DNA from 2 places in the Actinoplanes sp. NPDC051470 genome. Region 2 is predicted to be linked to the other one. Evidence: predicted binding sites of a transcription regulator. Region 2 holds the regulator's gene; the other holds the start of a gene.

Region 1 (10,490 bases), on a different contig from region 2:
AACATGTGTCGACGGACGTCTACTCGTCCACCGACAAGCGCATCGTGGTCATCTCTCGATGGCGCCATTCCCCGGTCGCGATGCCGGCGCCGCCCGCGTCGCTGGTGGCGCGCTCGCCGCACGTCTGGGACTTCAGCCCGGTGGACCGCTGAATCGTCAGTTCCGCAGGGCGATGAACAGGGCGAGGATCACCAGCGTGACGATCGCGATGAGGAAGACCACGAGCAGCTCGCGCCGCGGGTGATCGTCCTCGGTGGCCGGCAGGTCGCTGGTCACGGCGGCGAGCTCAGACTTCGTGCGGGCGCCGACCGCCGCCTCGACCCGGGCCGCGAACTCGTCGAGCGTCAGCCGGCCGGCGCCGGTGTGCCGCTCCAGGGCGGCCACCACTCGCTGGCGATCGTCGTCCGACGCACGGATGTCCACGGGCCGGATGCTAGCGAAGAAACTGGGTTGCCCGGTACCGCCGAATGGGCGTTCGCTAGGCGTATGTCGGAAGTGACTGAACGTAAGTTCGGGTGGTGGGACATGTGGGTCCACCCCGACGACGATCCACGGTCGGACGAGAACTTCGACGGCGAACGGGCCACGCTGCTGGGCTACCTCCGGGACTATCGGCTGACCCTCGAGATGAAGTGCGCCGGGCTGGACGCGGCCCAGCTGGCCGCCCGTTCCGTCCCCCCGTCGAACCTGTCGCTGCTGGGCCTGCTCCGGCACCTGGCGGGCGTGGAGCAGACCTGGTTCCGGCTACGGATGGCCGGGCAGGACGGGCCGCGGCTCTACCGCAGCGAGGACAATCCGAACGGCGACTTCGACGACGCGGTGGCTGACCCGGCGATGGTGGCCGAGGCGTGGGAACGCTGGCGGGAGGAGGTCGCGTTCGCCGACGCCTACGTCGCCGGCCAGGCCGACCTCGGCGTGATCGGCGCCGCCGGGGATCCGTTGCGGCAGGTCCTCGTCCACCTGATCGAGGAGTACGCCCGGCACTGCGGTCACGCCGACCTGATCCGCGAGCGCGTCGACGGGCGCGTCGGCCAGTAGCGTGGTTTCCGGGAGGTGGCCGCGATGCCGGAGGGCGACAACGACTTCGACGACATCGTCGCGCCCCTTCGCGAGGAGCGGTTCACCACCCGGCCGCCCCGGCGCCGGCTGTTCATCGCCGGGATCGCCTGTTGTGTCGCCGCGGTGGCGCTCTTCATCTTCGGCGGGGTCGAAGGCGCGGTGCTCGCCGTCATCCCCTGGATCGCCGGGATGCTGCTGGTCGTGGCCGGGCGTTCGAACCAATGACGAAAGGCGCGCCGTGGGGAGACAGCGCGCCTTTCGTTGATGTGGGTCGTGCGACGGTCAGAAGCCCGGGCCGTGCTGGTGGCCGTGGCCACCGTGGCTGTGCCCGTGGCTACTGCCGGCGGCCGGGTCGGGCTCGGCCGGCTTCTCCACCACGAGGCTTTCCGTGGTGAGCAGCAGGCCGGCGATCGACACGGCGTTGGAGACCGCGTTGCGGGTCACCTTGACCGGGTCGATGATGCCGGACGCGGCCAGGTCGACGTACTCGTCGGTGGCCGCGTTGAGGCCGTGGCCCCAGCCCAGCTCACGAACCTTGCCCACCACGACGTAGCCGTCGTGGCCGGCGTTCTGCGCGATCCAGCGCAGTGGCTCGTCCAGCGCCTTGCGGACGATCTGGACGCCGATGGCCTCCTCGCCGGTGAGGCCGAGGTTGCCGTCGAGCACCGAGGTGATCTGCGAGAGCGCGGCGCCGCCACCGGGGACGGTGCCCTCTTCCACCGCCGCCTTGGTCGCCGCGATGGCGTCCTCGATGCGGTGCTTGCGCTCCTTCATCTCGACCTCGGTGGCCGCGCCGACCTTGATCACCGCGATGCCGCCGGACAGCTTGGCCAGCCGCTCGGCGAGCTTCTCGCGGTCCCAGTCGGAATCGGACGCCTCGATCTCCTTGCGGATCTGAGCGACCCGGTCGGTCACCTCGGAGGAGACGCCGCCACCATCGACGATGGTGGTGTTCTCCTTGTCGACGACCACCCGGCGGGCGCTGCCGAGCATCTCCAGGGTGACCTGGTCGAGCTTGTAGCCCAGCTCGGGCGCGATCAGCTCGCCGCCGGTGGCGATCGCCATGTCCTGCAGCATCGCCTTGCGCCGGTCGCCGAAGCCGGGAGCCTTCACCGCGGCGACCTTGAAGGTCTTGCGGATCGCGTTGACCACCAGGGTGGACAGGGCCTGGCCCTCGACGTCCTCCGCGATGATCAGCAGCGGCTTGCCCGACTGGAGCACCTTCTCCAGCAGCGGGAGCATCTCCTCGACCGAGGAGATCTTCTGCGTGGTGATCAGGATGTACGCGTCCTCGAGGACGGACTCCTGCGACTCGGCGTCGGTCACGAAGTTCGGCGAGATGAAGCCCTTGTCGAACTGCAGACCCTCGGTGACCTCGAGCTCGGTGCTGAGCGCCGAACCCTCTTCCACCGTGATGACGCCGTCGCGGCCGACCCGGTCCATCGACTCGGCGATCAGTTCGCCGATGGTGGCGTCCTGGGCCGAGATGGTGGCCACGTTGGCGATCGCCTTGTGGTCGTCCACGTCGACGGCCTTGTCGAGCAGCGCCTTGGAGATGGCCTCGGCGGCCAGGTCCATGCCCCGCTTGAGGCCGATCGGGTTGGCGCCCGCCGTCACGTTGCGCAGGCCCTCGCGAACGAGTGCCTGGGCGAGGACGGTCGCCGTGGTGGTCCCGTCGCCGGCGACGTCGTTGGTCTTCGTCGCCACCTCCTTGACCAGCTGGGCGCCGAGGTTCTGGTACGGGTCGGAGAGCTCGATCTCCTTGGCGATGGTGACACCGTCGTTGGTGATCGTGGGCGCGCCGAACTTCTTGTCGAGGACGACGTTGCGGCCGCGCGGGCCGAGGGTGACCTTGACCGTGTCGGCGAGCGTGTTGACGCCGTGCTCCAGCAGGTGCCGGGCGTCGTCTGAGAAGCTGAGAATCTTCGCCATCTATTGGTCCCTTCACGCACAGCCGCCCCGGTCCCCGTCGCCGGGGACCGAGGCGGTCAGCACATCAGTAGGTCACTTCTCGATGACCGCGAGGACGTCGCGGGCGGAGAGCACCAGGTACTCCTCGCCGGCGTACTTGACCTCGGTGCCGCCGTACTTCGAGTAGAGGACCGTCTCGCCGACCTTGACGTCGATCGGGACGCGGTTGCCCTTGTCGTCGATGCGTCCGGGGCCGACCGCGAGGACGGTGCCCTCCTGCGGCTTCTCCTTCGCGGTGTCGGGGATCACGAGGCCCGACGCCGTGGTGGTCTCCGCCTCATTGGCCTGGACCACGATGCGGTCCTCAAGCGGCTTGATCGCAACCTTGGTCGCGGTAGTCACGGGCATACCCTCCTGGGTACAGGTGTTGCCGACCTCGTCAGCGAGGCCGGACTGATGCCTCATGCCACCGGGCGGGGCCGTCGTCGCGGGTGCCGGTCCGCCTGGCGCAAACGCGGCCCATCGCTGGGCTCACGCTGGCACCCTCATGGTGAGAGTGCTAAGTCGGAGGTTATGCCGGAACTAGCACTCCGTCAACCAGAGTGCCAACGAGTTCGCCCAGGGGAGAATGTCGTCCCGTGGACCTCGAACTGTTGGCTGAGCTGCGTAATGACCACGAGGTCCTGGCGGCCGCCGCGGACCTGGCCGGCGGTGACGCGCTGACCGCCGGCACCGCGCTGCGCGCTCGTGGGGTGGAACCCGGGCTGGCCGCCGCGGCCCTCACCCAGGCCACCCTGCGACGCTCGGCGCGGGCCAAGTTCGGCGCCGCGGCCGACCGGATGTTCTTCACCCGTCCGGGTTTGGAACAGGCGACCCGGGCGGTGGTGGCCGAGCGCCGGGCCGCCCGCCTGGCCGCCGCCGGGGTGCGAACCGTCGCCGACCTCGGCTGCGGGTTGGGCGCCGACGCGCTGGCCTTCGCCCGGGCCGGCCTCCGGGTGCACGCCGTCGACGCCGATCCGCTCACCGCCGCGACCGCCGCCGCCAACGCGGACGCGCTCGGTCTCGCCGACCGCATCGAGGTGACCTGCGCCGACGCCACCACGGTCGAGGTCGAGCGGTTCGACGCGGTGTTCGCCGACCCGGCGCGCCGCAAGGCCGGGCGGGGCCGGGTGTTCGACCCCGCGTCGTTCTCGCCGCCCTGGGACTTCGTGGCCGGGCTGGCCGCCCGCGTGCCCCGGACGGTCCTGAAGCTCGCGCCCGGCATCGACCACGCCCTGCTCCCGGCCGGCGCCGAGGGCGAGTGGGTCAGCGTCGGCGGCGACCTGGTCGAGGCCGCCTTCTGGTGCGGCCCGCTGGCCGCGGTCCCGCGCCGCGCGACGTTGCTGCCGGGCGGTCAGGAGCTGACCGGCACCGGGGAGCGGGACGGACCGGTCGGGCCGGTCGGCCGCTGGCTCTACGACCCGGACCCGGCCGTGGTCCGCTCGCATCTGGTCGCGGAGTTCGCGTCGGCGGTCGGTGGCCGGCTCGCCGACCCCGAGATCGCCTACGTGTACGCCGACGACGCCGTCGACACCCCGTACGCCCGGCGCCTCGAGGTGCTGGACGTGCTGCCGTTCTCGCTCAAGCGCCTCCGGGCGGCGCTCCGCGAGCGGGGCGTCGGCCGCCTGGAGATCCGCAAGCGGGGCTCGGCCCTGGAACCCGACCGGCTCCGCCGCGACCTCAAACTCGCCGGCACGTCCGCCGCCGGCATCGTCCTGACCCGGGTGGCCGGCGCACCGACCGCCCTGGTCACCACCCACTCCTGAGAAAGAGGGCGACCACGCACGCACGCCGAGCCGTCGCCGGAGGCGAGGCGACCTCGGCGGGAGCAGCGGCCGGCGCCACCCACCGAGCTACGACATGGGTGTTGATTTTTTCGCACAGCTACCCCGCGCTAGCCTCCGCGCCGTGGCTAAGAAAGCGGCCGGCACTCCGGCAACGGTGCTGCTCACTGCGCAGAAGGTTGCGCACACCCTGCACACCTACGAGGTCGACGCCGACACCCCCGACTACGGCGCCCGAGTGGCCGAGGCGATCGGCGTCCCTCCGGAGCGGGTCTTCAAGACGCTGATCGCCGCGGTGGACGGCTCCCTGACGACCGCGGTCGTACCCGTGACCGGCGATCTCGACCTGAAGGCCCTGGCCCACGCGGCCGGCGGCAAACGGGCCGCGCTCGCCGACCGGGCCGACGCCGAGCGCAGCAGCGGCTATGTGCGGGGCGGGATCAGCCCGCTGGGTCAGCGCCGCCGCCTGCCCACGGTGATCGACGACTCGGTGACGGCCTTGGATCTGATGTACGTCTCCGCGGGCCGCCGTGGCCTCCAGGTCGCATTGTCGCCGGACGATCTGGTCCGTCTGACCGCCGCAACCCTTGCGCACATTCGGACATAGACCCCATCTGTCCGAGCCGTTACGACACCGTTATGTCCCGGGGCTGATCTTTATCCCGGGATCGGGCAGGTTGGGACCACTGCGTGACTTAGCGTCACGTTGTGGGGCAAGTCCAGCTAGCGGCCCGGAACCGGTGCCGAAGCGGCTACCGGCACAGTCGTCGGTCGCTTCGGGCATGTTGCCGGATTGTTATGCCCTGTGACCAGAAGGCCCGGCAACTCTGCTTGTGTAACCGCCCGCAACAGGAATACGTTGCCGGGCACAACAAATGCTCCTGATCCACTGCGTCCTGGGGAGCGAACCCTCCCTCCGCGCAAACTGGAGAATCCGACGAAGGCCCGGATTTACCCGAAAGGACATAAGTAATGCGTAAGGGAATGTTCGCCCTTGCCGCCCTTGGCCTGTTGGCCACCGGCAGCATGGCCGCTTGCGGCTCCGACAGCGACTCCGGTGGCACCGGAAGCAACGGCGGCGGCTCGGCGCCGGGCAAGGTCGGCATCATCCTGCCCGACACGGCCAGCTCGCAGCGCTGGGCCACGGATGACCTGAAGTTCCTCAAGGCGGCCTTCGCGGCCGCCGGTGTTGAGGCCAACATCCAGAACGCCCAGGGTGACAAGAGCGCGTTCCAGACGATCGCGGACGGCATGATCTCCAGCGGCGTCAAGGTTCTGGTCATCGTCAACCTGGACTCCGGCACCGGCAAGGCCGTGCTGGACAAGGCCAAGGCCGCCGGTATCGCCACGATCGACTATGACCGCCTCACCCTGAACGGCGGCGCGAACTACTACGTGTCGTTCGACAACGTCAAGGTCGGCGAGCTGCAGGGCCAGGGTCTGGTCGACTGCCTGACCGCGAACAAGGCGGCCAAGCCGGTCGTGGCCGAGCTCAACGGCTCGCCCACCGACAACAACGCCACGCTGTTCAAGCAGGGCTACGACTCGGTGCTCAAGCCGAAGTACGACGACGGCACCTTCACCAAGGGCCCGGACCAGTCCGTTCCGGACTGGGACAACGCCCAGGCCGGCACGATCTTCGAGCAGATGCTCACCCAGAACAAGCAGATCAAGGGTGTGCTCGCCGCCAACGACGGCCTCGGCAACGCGGTCATCCAGGTGCTGAAGAAGAACAAGCTGAACGGCCAGGTCCCGGTCACCGGCCAGGACGCCACCGTGCAGGGTCTGCAGAACATCCTCGCCGGCGACCAGTGCATGACCGTCTACAAGGCGATCAAGCAGGAGGCCGAGGCGGCTGCCGGGCTGGCCATCTCGTTGGCCAAGGGCGAGACGCCGACCACCGCCACCGGGACCATCAAGGACCCGGAGTCGAACCAGGACGTCAAGTCGGTGCTGCTGACCCCGAAGTCCATCACCAAGGAGACGGTGAAGGACGTCATCGCGGACGGCTTCGTGACCAAGGAAGCCCTCTGCACCGGCAACTTCGCCAAGCTGTGCACGGAAAACGGCATCAGCTGATTTGACTGTGGGGGTCACCCCCGACGGCTGACGAACGGCGCCGCTCACGCCCGCGACTGGGCGTGGGCGGCGCCGGGCGTCGCACCCCCAGAACCGGTCACCAGCAAAGGAGAACCAATCCGTGGCCGCGACACCTCTCCTGGAGCTGCGCGGGATCGACAAGAGTTTCGGTCCCGTCCAGGTCCTGCACGACGTCGGACTCAGCGTCTACCCCGGCGAGGTCACCGCTCTCGTCGGTGACAACGGCGCAGGCAAGTCCACCCTCGTCAAATGCGTCAGTGGTATCTACTCGATGGACGCGGGCACGGTGACGTTCGAGGGCAACCAGGTGGCCATCCACAGCCCCCGGGACGCCTCCGCGCTGGGCATCGAGGTCGTCTACCAGGACCTCGCGCTCTGCGACAACCTGGACATCGTCCAGAACATGTTCCTCGGCCGCGAGAAGACCAGGGGCCTCACCCTGGACGAGGCCACCATGGAGCAGATGGCCGGCGACACCCTGGCCGGCCTGTCCGTCCGCACCGTGAAATCGCTGCGTCAGCTGGTCGCCAGCCTGTCCGGTGGTCAGCGGCAGACGGTGGCGATCGCCAAGGCGGTGCTCTGGAACAGCCGGGTGGTCATCCTCGACGAGCCGACCGCCGCCCTCGGTGTGGCACAGACCGCCCAGGTGCTGGAGCTGGTCCGCCGGCTGGCCGACAACGGCCTCGGCGTGGTGCTCATCTCGCACAACATGAACGACGTGTTCGCGGTCTCCGACCGGATCGCGGCGCTCTACCTCGGCCGCACCGCCGCGCAGGTGAAGGCGACCGACGTCACCCACTCGCAGGTGGTCGAGCTGATCACCGGCGGGCGCAGCGGCAACCTCGGCCTGCCGCCGGAGAAGCCGAGCGAGTACGTCGACATCACTCCGGGAGACGACCAGTGAGCACAACCACGACCGGCCCCGCGGGCGCCGGAAAGGTCCAGGTGGCCAAGCCCACGATCGCCAGCCACGTCAGCGACTACATCGGCCGGGTGCGCGGCGGTGACATCGGCAGCCTCGCGGCCGTCGCCGGTCTCATCGTGCTCTGCCTGGTCTTCGGCATCGCCCGCCCGGACACCTTCATCAGCGCGCTGAACTTCAGCAACCTCTTCTCGCAGGGCGCGGCGGTCATCTTCATCGCCATGGGCCTGGTCTTCGTGCTGCTGCTCGGCGAGATCGACCTGTCCGCCGGTTACACCAGCGGTGTGGCCGGAGCGGTCGCCGCCGTGCTGCTGACCAAGCACGGCTGGTCCTGGTTCACCGCGGTCCCGGCCGCGCTGATCGTCGGCCTGCTGATCGGTTTCCTGCTGGGCTTCCTGGTGTCGAAGATCGGCATCCCGTCGTTCGTCGTCACGCTGGCCGCGTTCCTGAGCTTCCAAGGTGTCCTGCTGGTGTTGCTCAGCGGCGGCACGAACATCTCCATCCAGGACTCGTTCGTGCTCTCGCTGGCCAACAAGAACATGCCGGTCGTCGTGAGCTGGGTGCTCGCCGTGGTCGGCATCGCCGCGTACGCCGCCACCCAGTTCGTCAAGCTGCGCGGCCGCGCCTCCCGGGGCCTGGCCACCGACCCGCTGGGCATCGTGCTGGCCCGGATTGTCGGTCTGGCGCTGGTCGTCCTGATCCCGACCGCCATCCTGTCGCAGGAGCGCGCGATCAACCCGGCGATCAACTCGCTCAAGGGCGTGCCGATCGTCGTGCCGATCCTGGCGGTCTTCGCGGTCATCTGGACGTTCATCCTGGGCCGCACCACCTACGGCCGGCACGTGTACGCGGTCGGCGGCAACGCCGAGGCGGCCCGCCGGGCCGGTATCCCGGTCGACCGGATCCGCATCTCGGTGTTCGTCATCGGCTCGTTCATGGCGGCCATCGGCGGCATCGTCGCGGCCAGCCGGGCCAGCTCGGTGGACCCCCGCTCGGGTGGCTCCAACGTGCTGCTCTACGCGGTCGCCGCGGCGGTCATCGGTGGCACCAGCCTCTTCGGTGGCAAGGGCCGGGTCATCGACGCCGTGCTCGGTGGCACCGTGATCGCGGTCATCGACAACGGCATGGGTCTGATGAACTTCAGCCCCGGCACCAAGTTCATCTTCACCGGTGCGGTGCTGCTGCTGGCCGCCGGCGTCGACGCCCTCTCCAGGCGCAGAGCGGCCGCGACCGGCAACCGATGAATCAGCTCCTGGTGACGGGGACGGCCCGCTGATGCGGGCCGGCCCCACCCAGGAGGAGGTGCGCCGGCACAACTTGGGAACGCTGCTGCGCTATGTCCACGTGCACGGCGCGACCTCCCGTGCCGAACTGACCACCCGGCTCGGCCTCAACCGCAGCACGATCGGGGCGCTCACCGCGGAACTCACCACCGCGGGGCTCGTCAACGAGCGCACTCCGGGCGAGACCGGGCGGGCCGGTCGCCCTTCCCTGGTGGTTCAGCCCGAGAGCTCAAAAGTCTTCGCGTACGCGGTGAGCATCGAGGTGGACCGCCTGCGCGCCGCCCGCATCGGCCTGGGCGGGCGCATCCTGGACCGGCGGGACGCCGCCCGCCCGCGCGGCATGCAGGCGATGGACGCGGTCGAACCGCTGGCCCACTTCATCGACGAGATGCGCGCCTCGGTGCCGGACGGCTCCCGCTACGTGGGCGGCGGCTGCGCGGTGGCCGGGATGGTCCGCCGCGACGACGGCGTGGTCCGGCTCGCGCCCACGGTCGGCTGGGTGGACGAACCGGTCGGTGAGGCGCTCAGCTCCGCGGTGGGCGACCACGGCTCGTTCACCGTCGGCAACGTCGCCGACGTCTCGGCCCTGGTTGAGCACAGCCGCGGCGCCGCGGTCGGCTGCGACAACGTCATCTACCTGTACGGCGACGTGGGCGTCGGCGGCGGCATCATCGCCGGCGGCCGCCGGGTCACCGGGCACGGCGGCTACGGCGGCGAGGTCGGCCACATGGTGGTCAACCCGCACGGCCGGCCGTGCAGCTGCGGCTCGCGGGGCTGCTGGGAGACCGAGATCGGCGAGTCGGCGCTGCTCCAGGCGGCCGGGCGGGCCGGCGAGTCGGGCCGCGACTCGGTGCTCGACGTGGTCGAGGCGGCCATGCGCGGCGACCGCGAGGCTCAGCGGGCGGTACGCCAGGTCGGCGACTGGATCGGCTTCGGCGTCGGCAACCTGGCCAACATCTTCAACCCCGAGGCGGTCATCTTCGGCGGCACGCTGCGCGACATCTACCTGGTCGCGGCGGCGCACATCCGCAGCCGGCTGAACTCGGTCGCCCTGGCCGCGACCCGCGAGCACATCCGCCTGCGTACCCCCGAACTCGGCACCGACGCGGCCCTGATCGGCGCCGGCGAGCTGGCCTTCGAACGGATCCTCGAGGACCCGATGTCAGCGTAGCGGCGGCAGCGCGTCGACCAGCGCGTCCAGCAGCCCGCCGCCGGTGCGGTACGCGCGCGGCTCAGGCAGCTTGGGTACCCCTTCGTCGGGCAGCCCCCAGATCACCCGTCCGGGTTCCAGCGAGTCCAGCGTCTCGTACCACTGCCGCAACGGCTCCCGCAGCTGCACATGCGTGGCGAAGTTCCGCCGCCGCCGGGTCTCGTCGGCATCCCGCCGCGCCT
Region 2 (10,490 bases):
GCCGCCCACTTGGCCTGGGCCTTCGCGCCTCGGTCGCCGCGCCACTGGGTGACGCAGCGGGAGGCGGACCAGGGGATGATCTCGTCGACGCCGACCTCGGTCATCGCCTGGACGGCCAGTTCGCCGCGGTCGCCCTTGGGGATGCCCTGGATGACGGTGAGCGACGGGGTGGGGGCGGGGACGAAGGTCGGCGGGGACAGGTGGAGGACGACGCTGCCCTTGGCCACGGAGGTGACCGTGGCGGCGATGGAACCGCCGCGGCCGTCGGACAGGGTGACGGGCGCGCCGGGGCGGACGCGCTGGACGTCCGCCGCGTGGTGGCCTTCAGGGCCGTCGAGCGTGAAGGAAGGACCCGTCGGCAGCTCGGCGACGAGGAACAGGGACGCCGACATCAGTGGCCGTTGAAGGCGTCCCGCATCCGGGAGAAGAAGCCGCCCTGTTTGCTGAGCTCGGCCACGTCTTCGCCGCGGGTCTTGGCGAAGTCGCGCAGCATCCGCTCCTGGTCGGAGGTCAGCTTGGTCGGCGTCTTCACGTCGAGGTGCACGAACAGGTCGCCGCGGCCCTGGCCGCGCAGGTGGGGGACGCCCTTGCCGCGGATGCGGAGCGTGCTGGCGGGCTGGGTGCCCTGCTTGACCTCGATGGACTCTTCGCTGTCGAGCGTCTTGATGGTCAGGCGGGTGCCGAGCGCGGCCGCGGTCATCGGGAGGGTGACCCGGCAGTGCAGGTCGTCGCCCTTGCGGCTGTAGACGTCGTGCGGCCGCTCGTGGATCTCCACGTACAGGTCGCCGGCCGTGCCGCCGCCGGGGCCGACCTCGCCCTGCTGGGCCAGGCGGATCCGCATGCCGTCCTCGACCCCGGCGGGGATCTTGACCGTCAGGCTGCGGCGGGTACGGATACGCCCGTCGCCCGCGCACGTCGGGCACGGCGACGGGATGACCGTGCCGTGACCCTGGCAGACCTGGCAGGGGCGGGACGACACGACCTGCCCGAGGAAGGTGCGCTGAACGCTCTGCACCTCGCCCCGGCCGGCGCACGTCTCGCAGGTGGCCAGGTGGGTGCCGGGCGCGGTGCCGGCGCCGGAGCACTGGGTGCACAGCACGGCGGTGTCGACCGTGATCGGCGCCTCGACCCCGAACGCGGTCTCCTGCAGTTCCAGCTCGAGGCGGAGGATCGCGTCGGCCCCGGGACGGGTACGCGGCCGCGGGCCCCGCGACGCGCCACCGGCGGCGGTGCCGAAGAAGGCATCCATGATGTCCTGGAAACCGACGAACGGTCCGGCCCCGGGCCCACCCGGGCCGGCGCCACCGCCCCCGGGCGCCAAGGGGTCACCGCCGAGGTCGACGATCTGCCGCTTCTGGTCGTCGGAGAGGACCTCGTAGGCGGCGTTGATGTCCTTGAACTTCTCGTGCGCCTCCGGGTCCGGGTTCACATCCGGGTGGTACTGGCGAGCCAGCTTGCGGTAGGCGCGCTTGATCTCGTCATCGGTGGCATCCCGGCCGATGCCGAGAATTCCGTAGTAGTCCTTCGCCACGGGCTTTGGAGTCCTCAATGTTCGCGCAGATCCATCAATTCTGGGCCAGCAAGTCGCCAAGGTACCTTGCCACTGCACGCACGGTGGCGATGTTGCCGGGGTAGTCCATGCGGGTCGGCCCGAGCACACCGAGCCCACCGATGATGGTGCCGCCCGGGCCGTACCCGGTGCTCACCACCGAGGCCGACCGCAGGTTGTCGATCTCGTTCTCGTCGCCGATCCGGACCCGGGTGGTGCTGGGCTCGACCTCGCCGATCAGCTTGAGCAGGATGACCTCCTCCTCGAGCGCCTCCAGCACGGGCCGGAGCGAACCCTGGAAGTCAAGCATGCCGCCGCGCGTCAGGTTGGCCGTACCGGCCAGCATCAGACGTTCCTCGGAGCGCTCGACCAGTGTCTCGAGCAGCACGGTGGCCAGGCAGGCCATCGTGCTACGGCGTTCCGGCGCACAGTCGTCGACCAGCGCCTGCACGAGCGGCGGCGTGTCGGCGAGCCGCTGCCCGGCGAGTTTCTCGTTGACCTTGCGCCGCAGCTCGGTGACGTCGTCGGCGGCGATCGGGCCGGGCATCTCGACCAGGCGCTGCTCGACCCGGCCGGTGTCGGCGATCATCACCAGCATGACGCGGGTGGTGGAGATCGGGACAAGCTCGAGATGGCGTACGGAGGAGCGCGCCAGGCTCGGGTACTGCACCACGGCCACCTGGCGGGTGAGCTGGGCCAGCAGCCGCACCGTGCGGTGCACGACGTCGTCGAGGTCGACCGGGTTGGCCAGGAAACGCTCGATGGCCCGCCGCTCGGCCGGGCTGAGCGCCTTGATCCGGGACAGCCGGTCGACGAAGAGGCGGTAGCCGGCGTCGGTCGGCACCCGGCCGGCGCTGGTGTGCGGCTGCCGGATGTAGCCCTCTTCCTCGAGCACCGCCATGTCGTTTCGCACGGTGGCCGGGGAGACGCCGAGCTGGTGACGCTCGACCAGGGCCTTGCTGCCGACCGGTTCCTGGGTGGCGACATAGTCTTCGACGATGGCGCGGAGGACGTCGAGTTTGCGGTCATCGAGACTCATCTGACCCCTCCCCCGCTCGTTGGCACTCCTGATCGGCGAGTGCCAGTCTACGTCGCCACTCGCCGCCGCGCGATGATCGCACCCACGGCGGTTGGTCTCGACTACGTTGAGCTGCGGTCCTACCGTGTCAGCCATGACTGAACCGCCTCGTCCGCCGGGTGACGGAAATCCGTACGACCCGACGACGCCGCTCAACCCATATCCGGGTAACGAGCCGACCTCCGGATCGGCCCCGCCTCCGCCTCCGACGCCGCCGACGTACGGCTCGCCGCAGCCGCCGACCTACGGCTCCCCGCCACCGTCCTCCGGCGCCGGTGGATACGGCCCGCCGCCCAGCTCAGGGGCGGGTGGGTACGGTCCGCCGCCGTCCTCCGGCGCCGGTGGCTACGGCCCGCCGCCCGGCTCGGGCGCGGGGGGCTACGGCGCGCCCCCGCCCGATCCCGGCTACGGCCAGCCCGGGGCCTACGGCCAGCCCGGTGGTTACGGGCAGCCCGGCTACGGCGCGGCCGGCGCCGGTCCCGCCCCGGTCGGCTATGCCAACAATGACGAGAAGACCTGGGCCCTCGTCGCCCATTTCGGTGGCATCCTCGTCGGCTTCATCGCGCCGCTGGTGGCGATGTTGGCCAAGGGCAACGAGTCGCCGACCGTCCGCGCGCACTCGGTCGAGGCGCTGAACTTCCAGATCACCTGGGGCATCGCCACGATCGTCGCCTCGATCCTGGCGGCGTGCACGGTGGGCATCCTGTTCTTCCTGCCGATGATCACCTGGGTGGTCGTCATCGTGTTCTCGATCATCGCGGGCATGAAGGCGAACGAGGGTCAGCTCTACCACTACCCGGCCACGTTCCGGATGGTCAAGTAACGAGGTCGCGTACCACGGCGTCGGCCAGGAGCCGCCCGCGAAGGGTGAGTTCGAGCCGGCCGGCGCCGTAGGCCGCCGCGTCGAGCAGGCCGTCGCCGAGGAACCGCGCGGTCACCGACGGGTCGAGCCCGGCCAGCGGCATGCCGTCGCGCAGCCGCACGCGCAGCATCACATCTTCCATGCGCTGGTCCGAGGCGGTGAGGATCTCCCGGCCGTGTCCGGGCGAGTCGCCGTCGGCGAGCTTCCGGGCGTACGCGGACGGGTGTTTGACGTTCCACCACCGGACGCCGCCGACGTGGCTGTGTGCGCCCGGGCCGGCGCCCCACCAGTCGCCACCGGTCCAGTAGAGCATGTTGTGGGCGCAGCGGGCGGCCGGGCCGGACGCCCAGTTGGACACCTCGTACCAGGTCAGACCGGCCGCGGCGAGCCGCTGGTCGGCGGCCAGGTAGCGGTCGGCGGCCACGTCGTCGTCGGGGTAGGGCAGGTCGCCGCGGCGCATCCGGGCGGCCAGCCGGGTGCCGTCCTCGACGATCAGGGCGTACGCGCTGACATGGTCGACGCCGGCCGCGACCACCGTGTCGAGCGACCGGGCGAAGTCGTCCGCGGTCTCCCCCGGCGTGCCGTAGATCAGGTCGAGGTTGACGTGCTCGAACCCGGCCTCGCGGGCCTCGGTCGCGGCCTCGGGCGCGCGCCCGGCGGTGTGCCGGCGGTCGAGCACGGCCAGCACGTGTGGTGAGGCCGACTGCATGCCCAGCGAGATGCGCGTGAAGCCGGCCCGGCGCAGCGCCCGCAGCGAGCCGGGGGTGACCGACTCGGGGTTGGCCTCGGTGGTGATCTCGGCGCCCGGCGCGAGTCCCCAGGTGGCGTCGATCGCGTCGAGCACCCGGGCCAGGTCGCCGGGGTCGAGCAGGGTGGGCGTGCCGCCGCCGACGAACACGGTGTCCACCCGCCGGGGGCTGACGACCTTGCCGGCCAGGCGGAACTCGGCCAGCACCGCGTCCAGGTAACCCTCCTGGCTCGCCTCGGTCGAGGTGTACGTGTTGAAGTCGCAGTAGCCGCAGCGGCTGGCGCAGAACGGCACGTGGACATAGACCCCGAATCCGTTTTGTCCGGCTCCGGCGGCGACATCGTCGGGCAGCGACCCGTCGGCGGGGACGGGCTCACCCTCGGGCAGCGGACCAGGCATCCGTCAAGTGTGCACCGCCGCCGATAGGGTCTCCGCATGGAGCTGGTCCACACCTCGACGTCCGCCGGGATCACCACGCTGACCCTGGACAGCCCGGCCAACCGCAACGCGCTGTCCAGCACGCTGATGTCCGAGCTGCTCGACGCGCTGGCGACCGTGCTCACCGACGCCTCCGCCCGCGCCGTGGTGCTCACCCACACCGGCCCGGTCTTCTGCGCCGGCGCCGACCTGAAGGAGACCCAGCAGGTCACCTCCGGCCGCGGTCGGCTGCCGGCCGAGATGATGTCCGATCTGCTCGCGGCCATCTGGGAGTTCCCCAAGCCGGTCGTCGCGCGGGTCGGTGGTCCGGCTCGGGCCGGCGGGCTCGGCCTGATCGCGGCGGCGGACATCGCGGTGTGTACGCGGGACGCGACGTTCGCCTTCACCGAGGTGCGTCTCGGGGTGATCCCGGCCGTGATCAGCGCCACCGTGCTGCCCCGGCTGGCCCCTCGCGCCGCGGCCGAGCTCTACCTCACCGGCGACACCTTCGACGGGGCCCGCGCGGCCGAGATCGGCCTGGTCACGGCGGCGGTGCCGGCCGACGAGCTGGACGACACCGTGGCCCGCTACTGCGACTCGCTGGTCCGCGGCGGTCCGCTCGCGCTGGCCGGGACCAAGCAGATTCTGCGGCGTACGCCGGCCGAGTCCGTCCGCGCCGATCTCGCCGACCTGGCCGCCAGGTCGGCCGGATACTTCAAGTCCGAGGAGGGTCGCGAGGGTGTGGCGGCGTACCGCGAGAAGCGGCCGGCCGCGTGGATCCCGCAGTGACCATCTCCTGATGCGCTCGTTGTCTACGCTTGGCGTCCGTCAGCGAGAGGGGTGTGGGTGAGCAAGAAGCCGGTCGCGGTGCTGCTGGTGCTCGGCATCGCCGCCGTGGCCGGGGTGATCGCCGCGGTCAACTCGATGGGCAGCTCGATCAAGTCGATCAACCTGCCGCGCATCGGACCGGCCTGCGTGGTCTCCGCCGACGGCGGCGAGGTCGCCCTCGACACCGTCCAGATGGCCAACGCCGCGACCATCACCGCGGTCGGCGTCATCCGGAAGATGCCCGAGCGGGCGATCGTGGTCGCGCTCGCCACCGCGCTCCAGGAGTCCAAGCTGGAGAACCTGGAACACGGCGATCGTGACTCGCTCGGCCTCTTCCAGCAGCGTCCCAGCCAGGGCTGGGGCAAGCCGGACCAGCTCGTCGACCCGCGCTACTCGTCGAAGAAGTTCTACTCCTCGCTCAAGCGGGTCAAGGGCTGGCAGAACATGCGGGTCACCGACGCGGCCCAGCGGGTGCAGAAGTCGGCCTACCCGGAGGCGTACCAGAAGTGGGCCGAGGAGGCCGAGGTGCTGGCCAAGGCCCTGACCGGCAAGGCCACCGGCGCGGTCGCCTGCACGATCACCGGCGAGCCGGCGATGCGCGGCCAGACCGCGATCCGCAAGGTGACCGCCGGGCTGAAGCTGGACTGGGGCCGCGGGCTGGGCCAGCCGGTGACCCAGCCGACCGGCCTGACCCTCGCCATCAGCAACATCGACACCGGTTGGCGGTACGCGCACTGGCTCGTCTCGCACGCCCGGGACACCGGTCTCGAACGAGTACGTTTCGCTGACCTGGAGTGGCATGCCCCCACCGGCAAGTGGCAGCCGGTAACCGACGATCGCAAGGCCGGCAATGCTCATGTGGTCGTCGAAGTCTTCAGCTGAACAGAGAGCCAACACATTCACATTGCTCTCCGTGATGTCGACCGGGTTCGCAGGTCATAGCGCTGCGTATACACCGCCATGGACAGATAGCGACCGCGGCTGGTACTAGTTAGTCGTGCTGAGCGCCCTCGAGTGGATCGTGCTGGGAGCCGGCAGCGCCGCCGCAATCGTCTTCGGGGTCTGCCGCCACCGACCGGCCCGAGTCGGACCCTGGCTCCTGCTGGCCGGGTCCATCGTGGTGCTCGCCATCGGCGACGCCGCCCTGGCCCTCGACCACGGCGCGTTCGCCGAGGCCTGCTACTACGGCATGTTCGTGCTGGTCGCCTGTGGACTGATGCAGTTCACCCGCGGTGGCGCGGTGCTGGTCGACCGCGCCCGCCTGATCGACCTGCTCGCCTTCTCCTGCTCGGCGTTGCTGGTCGTCTGGGTCTTCGTGATCGGCGACACCGGCCAGTTCGGGCAGATCTCGGCCGCCGACGTGATCGGCGACGTGCTGCTGATCGGGGTGGCCGCCCGGCTGATCGTGGCGAGCAACCGCAACGTGTCGGCGATCCTGCTGCTGGTCGGCGCGGTCGGCATGCTGGGCTCGGACATCGCCTGGGGCCTGGCCGAGAACTGGGCCACCGAGTCCGGCTACCGGGTGCTCTACCTGGCCTGGGGCGCGGCCGCGCTGCACCCCTCGATGGCCCGGCTCACCGCGCCGATGCCGGTCCGCCCGTCGCCCTGGCGCGGGCACTGGGCGGCGCTGCTGGGCATCTCCGTCGCCACGCCGCCGGTGGTGCTGTTCGTCGAGGCGGTCAGTGGTGGCGTCACCGACGGCGTGCTGATCGCCGTGGTGGGCGCGCTCACGCTCACCATGACGATCACCCGCCTCGCCGACTCGGTCGGGCAGAACAGCCGGGCCCTGTCGCGGGAGCGAGCCCTGCGGGAGGCCAGCGCGGCGCTGGTGGCGACGGCCGACCTGGATGGCGTGGACCGGGCGGTGCGGGCGGCGGTCCGCGGCCTGATGCCGGCGTACGCGCTGGAGAAGGTCGTCTTCGCGATGGACGACCGCCAGCTCACGTGCGAGGCGGTGCCGCCGGCCGGCGCCGATCCGCGCGGCCGCAGCTGGTGGGTCGAGGACTCGGACAACGACGCCGCCACCCTGGTCTGCCCGCTGTGGCTGGAGCCGCTCGCGGTGGCCCGCCCGAGCGGCGGCGCGCTGGTCGTGGCCGGTCGCCGCGAGGACCTGACCGCCACCCAGGACGCCCTCGAGGTGCTGGCCGGCCAGGCCGCGCTCGCCCTCGACCGGATCTCCCTGGTCGAGGCGGTCGGCCGCCGCGACAGCGACCTCTACCTGCGGGCGGTCATCAGCAACACCGCCGACCTGATGATGGTGATCGACGAGGACCAGCGCATCCGGTACGCGAGCCCCGCGCTCCGCGACCTGATCGGCGCGGACGAGCTCCCGCCGCTGGCCACCCTGACCGAACTGGTCCACCCCGACGACCGCATCCAGGTCCGCCAGGCCCTCCAGGACGACGGCGACGGCGTGCTCTTCTGCACCCTGCAACGCGCCGACGACCGGCAGGTCCTGGTCGAGGCGACCTACCGCGACCTGCGCGACGACCGCCTGGTCCAGGGCTACGTGGTGACCATGCGCCACGTGCCGACCGGCCACGAGCCCGACGAGCGCCTGCCCCACGTCGACCACCTCGACGACATGCCGGCCTGGGTCAACCGCCGCAACGCCCGGCAGAAGTTCCGCTACTGAACCGTCACCGGGATACGCACCGGCCCGCGCACGAGGACGAAGACCAGCAGGAGCGCCATCACGCCGACACCGGCCCACATGGCCTGCTGCCAGCCGTCGACGAAGGCCCTCGTGCAGGACGAAGGTCAGCCCGACCGTGGCCACCATCGAGGTCAGCGAGCCGACGACGTCAAAGCCGTGCCGCGTCTCCTCGCGGGAGTTCGGCACCGCCCGCAGCGCCAGCACCGCCGCCACGATCACCAGGACGACCGGCAGGACGAACAGCCACCGCCAGGTCGCCACGTCGCCCAGCAACGCCGACAGGTACATGCCGAGCAGGCCACCGCCGGCCGCGACGCCGGTCCACACGCCGATCGCCTTCGACCGCTGCTCGTCGGGGAACGTCGAGGTGATGACGGCCAGGGTGACCGGCATGATCATCGCGGCGCCGACCCCGCCGGCGACCCGCGCGGCCAGCGCGGATGCGGCCGCGGACCACCTCGGACAGATCGACCTGCGACATGGCCGTCATGCTGCGGCTCGGCCGGACCCTCGACCGGGAAAGGCGAGAGCGCCGGACCCGTGGGGGAAACGGGCCCGGCGCTCTCTTGCCCTTCGGGCGCCTCGCGTCTTTCTCGGCGCCTCGCGTGCTTCTCTTGCCTGTCTTGCCTGGCGCCGTCTTCGGCGCTTCGCGTGCTTCCGCTTGCCTGGCGCCGTCTTCGGCGCTTCGCGTGCTTCCGTGGCCTGGCGCCGACTTCGGCGCCTCAGGTCAGCGGGTCAGGCGACGGCGACGGGTGCCGACGCCGGCGACCAGGGCGACGCCGATGGCCGCGAGCACGACCTGGAAGGCCAGCTCGGCCCAGTTGATGAGGCCGCCGGAGTCGGTGTTGACGCCGAACGCGCGGGCCAGCACGGTGCCGAGAAGCGCGGCCACGACACCGACCAGCATGGTCAGCCAGACCGGGATGTGCTGCTTGCCGGGTACGACCAGGCGGCCCAGCGCGCCGATGACCAGACCGATGATCAGGGCCATGATGATTCCGGTGACAGTCATTGGGGGTCCCTCCTCAGGATGGAGCAAGGTGTTGCGTCCGTCGAACCGAGGAGTTCCCGACCCTTCCAGAACCCAAACCGCTCGATCGAGATCTAGTCCCGTTCGAGCGGTTATGACCCTGAATTACTTCTTGTTCGCCCCTTTTGCGTCGGGGGAATCGGAGGTGCTCAGCGCCGCAATGAAGGCCTCTTGCGGCACCTCGACCCGGCCGACCATCTTCATCCGCTTCTTGCCTTCCTTCTGCTTCTCGAGCAGCTTGCGCTTCCGGCTGATGTCACCGCCGTAGCACTTCGCGAGCACGTCCTTGCGGATGGCGCGGATCGTCTCGCGGGCGATGATCCGGCTGCCGATGGCCGCCTGGATCGGCACCTCGAACTGCTGGCGCGGGATCAGCTTCTGGAGTTTCGCGGCGATCCCCACGCCGTACCCGTAGGCCTTGTCCTTGTGGACGATCGCGCTGAACGCGTCGACCGGCTCGCCGTGCAGCAGGATGTCGACCTTCACCAGGTCGGCGACCTGCTCGCCGGACGGCTCGTAGTCGAGCGACGCGTACCCCTTGGTCTTGCTCTTGAGCTGGTCGAAGAAGTCGAAGATGATCTCGGCCAGCGGCAGCGTGTAGCGCAGCTCGACCCGCTCGGTGGAGAGGTATTCCATGCCGAGCAACTGGCCGCGGCGGCCCTGGCACAGCTCCATGACCGCGCCGACGTACTCGTTGGGCACCAGGATCGTGGCGCGCACCACCGGCTCGTGGATCTCGGCGATCTTGCCCTCGGGGAACTCGCTCGGGTTGGTGACCGTGGACTCCTGAAGATCCTCGGTGATCACCTGGTAGACCACGTTGGGCGCGGTGGAGATCAGGTCGAGGTTGAACTCGCGCTCCAGCCGCTCGCCGATGATCTCGAGGTGGAGCAGGCCGAGGAAGCCGCAGCGGAAGCCGAAGCCGAGCGCCGTGGACGTCTCGGGCTCGTAGGTGAGCGCGGCGTCGTTGAGCTTGAGCTTGTCGAGCGCGTCACGCAGCGCCGGGTAGTCCGAGCCGTCGATCGGGTAGAGGCCGGAGTAGACCATCGGCCTCGGGTCCTTGTAGCCGCCCAGGGCCTCCTTGGCCGGCCGGGCGTGGCCGGTGACGGTGTCGCCGACCCGGGACTGGCGCACGTCCTTCACGCCGGTGATCAGGTAGCCCACCTCGCCGACGCCGAGCGCGCCCGCCTTCTCCATCTCGGGCGAGACGACGCCGATCTCCAGCAGCTCGTGCACGGCGCCGGTGGACATCATCTTGATCTTGTCGCGGGCCTCGATCCGGCCGTCGATCACCCGGACGTAGGTGACCACGCCGCGGTACA

The links. Region 2 encodes HrcA, which represses chaperone genes, less so after heat shock. Its sites were predicted from a motif close to GGTTNGCACNCTCNNNNNGAGNGTGCNAACC; they were not measured.
Region 1: a site for HrcA is predicted at 3,505-3,535, ahead of groES (co-chaperone GroES). Genes of this name have one in related genera too.

The regions. Positions count from the first base shown of each region.
Region 1 covers NZ_JBFBAA010000015.1:157,175-167,664, forward strand. The annotation lists gene AB0M54_RS26090 (hypothetical protein) at 1-152, shown strand, start outside; gene AB0M54_RS26095 (DUF1707 domain-containing protein) at 157-423, opposite strand; gene AB0M54_RS26100 (DinB family protein) at 487-1,038, shown strand; gene AB0M54_RS26105 (hypothetical protein) at 1,063-1,284, shown strand; gene groL (chaperonin GroEL) at 1,342-2,991, opposite strand; gene groES (co-chaperone GroES) at 3,064-3,378, opposite strand; gene AB0M54_RS26120 (methyltransferase domain-containing protein) at 3,609-4,775, shown strand; gene ybaK (Cys-tRNA(Pro) deacylase) at 4,918-5,400, shown strand; gene AB0M54_RS26130 (substrate-binding domain-containing protein) at 5,766-6,872, shown strand; gene AB0M54_RS26135 (ATP-binding cassette domain-containing protein) at 6,994-7,797, shown strand; gene AB0M54_RS26140 (ABC transporter permease) at 7,794-9,059, shown strand; gene AB0M54_RS26145 (ROK family protein) at 9,091-10,269, shown strand; gene AB0M54_RS26150 (hypothetical protein) at 10,261-10,490, opposite strand, start outside.
Region 2 covers NZ_JBFBAA010000037.1:42,909-53,398, forward strand. The annotation lists gene AB0M54_RS40825 (16S rRNA (uracil(1498)-N(3))-methyltransferase) at 1-392, opposite strand, end outside; gene dnaJ (molecular chaperone DnaJ) at 392-1,531, opposite strand; gene hrcA (heat-inducible transcriptional repressor HrcA) at 1,566-2,588, opposite strand; gene AB0M54_RS40840 (DUF4870 domain-containing protein) at 2,722-3,450, shown strand; gene hemW (radical SAM family heme chaperone HemW) at 3,443-4,636, opposite strand; gene AB0M54_RS40850 (enoyl-CoA hydratase-related protein) at 4,673-5,443, shown strand; gene AB0M54_RS40855 (hypothetical protein) at 5,495-6,364, shown strand; gene AB0M54_RS40860 (PAS domain-containing protein) at 6,480-8,117, shown strand; partial or broken gene AB0M54_RS40865 (MFS transporter) at 8,358-8,537, opposite strand; gene AB0M54_RS40870 (GlsB/YeaQ/YmgE family stress response membrane protein) at 8,866-9,150, opposite strand; gene lepA (translation elongation factor 4) at 9,274-10,490, opposite strand, start outside.